Regions from separate parts of the Chitinophaga defluvii genome, predicted to be linked through region 2. Evidence: riboswitches for the same ligand, from Rfam matches in the RefSeq annotation. Region 2 holds a riboswitch; the other holds the start of a gene.
The links. Region 2 has a riboswitch for thiamine pyrophosphate ahead of thiS (sulfur carrier protein ThiS). Riboswitches for the same ligand answer to the same signal wherever they lie in the genome.
Positions count from the first base shown of each region.

Region 1: linked by a shared signal. The riboswitch ahead of ABR189_RS00280 (TonB-dependent receptor) and the one ahead of thiS (sulfur carrier protein ThiS) in region 2 are both predicted to bind thiamine pyrophosphate.

Region 1 is NZ_JBEXAC010000001.1:74,651-77,107, reverse strand. It holds gene era (GTPase Era) at 1-159, opposite strand, end outside; tRNA gene ABR189_RS00290 (tRNA-Met) at 255-326, opposite strand; gene ABR189_RS00285 (single-stranded DNA-binding protein) at 436-849, opposite strand; TPP riboswitch at 1,033-1,126, shown strand; gene ABR189_RS00280 (TonB-dependent receptor) at 1,282-2,457, shown strand, end outside.
Region 2 is NZ_JBEXAC010000002.1:1,075,649-1,078,105, reverse strand. It holds gene ABR189_RS18270 (hypothetical protein) at 1-9, shown strand, start outside; gene ABR189_RS18265 (lipocalin-like domain-containing protein) at 23-481, opposite strand; TPP riboswitch at 887-990, shown strand; gene thiS (sulfur carrier protein ThiS) at 1,043-1,246, shown strand; gene thiC (phosphomethylpyrimidine synthase ThiC) at 1,381-2,457, shown strand, end outside.

The sequences.
Region 1 (2,457 bases), on a different contig from region 2:
CTGAAAACCTGGTTCTGTGACTACTCCTGTAATACGATGGCGGGTGGTTTGTACCTTAGGGGAGATAATGGCCAGCTTTTCGCCTATTATGGCGTTCAGCAAGGTGCTTTTGCCTGCATTAGGCTTACCGAAAATATTTACAAAACCTGCTTTATGCATAATCATAGCTTTTAGCTCTCAGCCTTTAGCTTCTCGCTTTTAGCCACAAACTTACCAAAAATAAAAAAAGCCGAATTTCTTCGGCTCTTTATTTGTAGCGAGGAGCGGATTCGAACCACTGACCTTCGGGTTATGAGCCCGACGAGCTACCTCTGCTCTACCTCGCAATGAGGGTGCAAAGATAAGGGCATTATTTTTACCTGCCAAATCTTTTTCAATCTATTATTAATAAGAGCCAATCAATTGAATGATTGGCTCTTATGTTATTCACTTACATTAAAATGGAAGATCATCTGCTACTTCTTCCACTACAGGCACCGCCAATGGCCGGGCTGCCATCACCCCTTCTGCCTCCGCCTTATGCTTTTCCTCATCTCTGCGGCTGCCCAATAACTGGATCTGTAATACCCGTAATCTTAGCGTAGCAGCAGGCTCTCCTGCATGATTGGTATATGCATCTACGCTGGGCGTACCTTCCAGATACACCTGCTGTCCCTGCAACAGATAAGGCGCCAGGTTATCCCGCTCCCATAATGCACAATCTACCCAGGTAGTCCGCTCCTGCAATACCCCCTGCGCATTTTTAAAGCGTTCTGTGGAGGCTACCGTAAAACTTAATACTGATTTGCCATTTGCTTCTCTCTTAATAGCATTCCTGCCTAAATTTCCAATTAGCTGAAGTTTGATCATCAGAAATAAATGTTTAAAAGGTTAACGATAAAAATTGGGGTCGATTGAAAGAAGTAGATGGAAATTAAGAAAAAATGCCAACACCAAAAAATATTTTGCCTTTTTAAAAACTACCGGCATAACTTTGCACCGGAAACTGGTTATTCTATCAATACCATTTGGTTGTCATAAAAATCAACAACCAGTTTCACCTCGGGGTGCCTTACTATCAGGCTGAGATCAGACTCGTTGAACCTACGCCAGGTAATGCTGGTTAGGAAAGGTAAGTGATCAATCTCCTTACCATCTGAGCATTTAGCTGCTAGCTTTTAGCCGTTAGCTGTATCCGCGCATGGATATTCAGCGCCTGCTACAAAGCTAATAGCGCAATAATATACGGCTGTTAGCTAAATGCTAACAGCTAATAGCTAATAGCTTAAACCTAAATCGTCCATGAGACAAATGATGCTTTGGCTGCTTGTTTTTATAACAGGCGCCTTACACGCGCAATCCGTTATTACCGGTACCGTTACCAACAAAACCAATGGCCAGCCATTAGCAGGTGTTTCCATTATCCTGCAGGAGAAAGTACAGGCAGGCGTTCACAGTGATGCAAAAGGTCATTTCAGTATTACCATACCAACAAAAGGCACATATACGCTGACGGCCAGCTACCTTGGCTTCAAATCCTTTACTACGCAGGTTCACGCCGCCAATACGCCGGCTGTTCTTGATATTACCCTCGAAGAAACCGGCCTCTTTGTTAAGCCGGTAGAGATCAGCAGCCTCCGTGCGGGTAAAGATGCTCCCTTCACACAATCCACTTTAAGTGCAGCAGATATCAAAAAGGATAATATGGGGCAGGACCTGCCTATCCTGCTGAACCAGCTTCCGGGTGTGGTTACCAGCTCCGATGCGGGTACAGGTATAGGTTACACCGGCATGCGTGTACGTGGTTCCGATATTACGCGTATTAATGTTACTGTCAACGGTATTCCTGTCAATGATGCAGAATCACAGGGTACTTTCTTCGTCAATATGCCCGACTTCGCTTCCTCTGCCAGCAGTATTCAACTCCAGCGCGGTGTTGGTACTTCTACCAATGGTGCAGGTGCTTTCGGTGCTTCCCTCAATCTGAGTACCAACGAATTCCGCGAAAAGGCATATGCCGAAATCAATAATAGCTACGGTTCTTTCAATAGCTGGAAACATACGGTAAAAGCTGGTTCGGGACTGATCAATGACCACTTTACCTTCGATGCCCGCTTATCAAAAATAACCTCTGATGGATATATCGACCGGGCTACTTCTGACCTCAAATCTTTCTATACTTCGGCAGCCTATATCGCTAAAAAAACAGCGATCCGCCTCAATGTATTCAGTGGTAAAGAAAAAACTTACCAGGCATGGAACGGGGTACCTGAAGAACTGCTGAAAACAGACCGGACCTACAATAGCGCCGGCACTGAAAAACCCGGTACACCGTATGATAATGAAACCGACAACTATCAGCAGGATCACTACCAGCTGTTCTTTAACCAGGAGATAAATGCCAGCCTCAACTTCAACGTAGCTTTTCATATGACCCGTGGACGTGGCTACTACGAACAATATAAAGCAGCACAAGCT
Region 2 (2,457 bases):
TATAATTAAGGGACACGCGGATTTATCTGCCACCCTTTTTGTCTGGCTGCCTGGTATATTTTTCACGGTAACCCTCAGCAGCATTTACCGGAAACAATACCAGCGTGCTGTCTGTTAATTCCTTTATTAATGCGGTATCAATAATGGTGGTCGTATCTTTTACACCTTCCGAATGGTTCCACAATAATAAGGTATCGTGCTGCAAGGCCCATTTCTCATACACCAGTGTATACATGTTAATGGAGCGGGCTGTGCCATCCTTTCTCAGGTGAAACCCCTGCATTTCCTTATCCACACCCGGTACGGGTTGTATCCATCTCCCTATGATCTTATCTGCACTGAATAACAGTGTATCTGCAGTAGCGGTAGTGCTGTCTGTTATAGCAACACTACTGCTATCTGCTGCTTTTATCAGACTGCTGTCTGCCAACTCCTCCGTATCCGTTTTGGGCGAACGGTTACCTTCCTGACATGCCATCATACCTGCTAGCATGACGAATATAACAATGCGGTTAATCATGAATGTAATGTGCAAATTAATAATGTGCAAACAAGCATACCTGCTTTAGTAAAAATCATGGATATGCTATTTTGTTTATTTCCTTTGGCTAATGACCAATCGCTATTCTCTGCTGTGAAGATATACAAATATGCTGATTGATGACAGTCCCTCCTGTACTGTACCTGATACTACACGTAAATATCAACAGCATCCTCACTATACTAACATAAATGCCCGTTTGCACTACACCCAATACCACACGCCAATATCAACAGCATCCACGCAATGCTGATTTGCCAACGAATGAAGCCCCCCCGATACCGCTGCTCATCCTCATTCCCACAATTCTAATTTGAACATTAAAAATTAGTATGTACTTTTACAACTTCACTTTAGGGGTGTTTCCCGGTGCAAGCCGCGAAGCTGAGATGATACCCTCAGTACCTGAAGCAGTTCATACTGCCGTAGGGAAAAGTAACTGAACGCTCTCATCTATTCACATCCTTAAAGTTTATTGTTTCACTTAAAACTCCTGTAATCATGGAAGTGCTTGTAAACAATAAACTTTATGCGGTGCAGCCAGGTATAACCATTGCTGCCCTCTTACAGTTTATTCAACTATCTGCCCAAAAAGGCATTGCAGTGGCTGTTAACAGCCAGGTGGTGCCCAAAACCTACTGGGAACAACAATCCTTACATCCGGCAGACAACATCACCATTATCCGCGCTACACAAGGCGGATAATCCAATGATGCCGGTTTTCAACTATTCATTATTCCTGTCTGGTATAGATCATCCAGTGCTGTAGCTGTGCCCTGTTGTGGTGCATGCCTGGTATAATAGCTTTCCACAGGAATACTGAAAACATATTCACGTGTATGCTATCGCGTTACAAACGCGGTAATCGTCGCCGTGCGCATATGGATGAATGCCGCCAGAACCAGCGCCTGCTTCATTATTATTTATTTAATCTTTTCAAACAACCATCTCTCATGAATAATAAGCTCCCAACCGAAAGTTCTATCAGCCGCACACCTTTTCCGGCTTCCAATAAGATTTATGTAAGAGGACACCTGCATCCCGTAAACGTAGCTATGCGGGAAGTAACGCTAAGCCACACACGTATACATGGTAAAAATGGGGAAGAGGTGCCCAATCCGGCAGTAGTACTCTACGATACCAGCGGGCCTTATACAGATCCCCAGGTCAATATCGATGTTACCAAAGGCTTGCCCAGACTGCGGGAAAACTGGATCCTTGAACGGGGAGATGTGGAACGCCTCCCGGACTTTTCAAGTGAATTTGTTCGTGACCTGACACAACAGGAGGATGCTTTATCCTTTAAATATGGTGGCCATACCCCCCTCTGTGCAAAAAAAGGTAGCAACGTATCGCAAATGTATTATGCCAAAAGAGGGATCATCACTCCCGAAATGGAATACATCGCCATCCGGGAAAACCAATGCGCAGAAAAATACTTTGAGGCCAATAACCCGCTATGGCACCAGCATAAAGGCAATAGCTTTGGAGCCAACACACCGGTAAAATTCATTACACCGGAATTTGTACGCCAGGAGGTAGCTGCTGGCAGGGCTATCATCCCTGCTAATATCAATCACCCCGAAAGTGAACCCATGATCATTGGCCGCAACTTCCTCGTAAAAATAAATGCCAACATCGGTAACTCTGCGGTAAGCTCCGGTATTGAAGAAGAAGTGGAAAAAGCCGTATGGTCATGCCGATGGGGCGCTGATACCATCATGGACCTCAGCACCGGAAAAAATATTCATGCTACCCGCGAATGGATCATCCGCAATTCTCCTGTTCCCATCGGCACTGTACCTATCTACCAGGCACTGGAAAAAGTAAATGGTAAAGCGGAAAACCTCACCTGGGAAATCTTCCGGGATACGCTGATAGAACAGGCCGAACAAGGGGTAGATTATTTTACCATC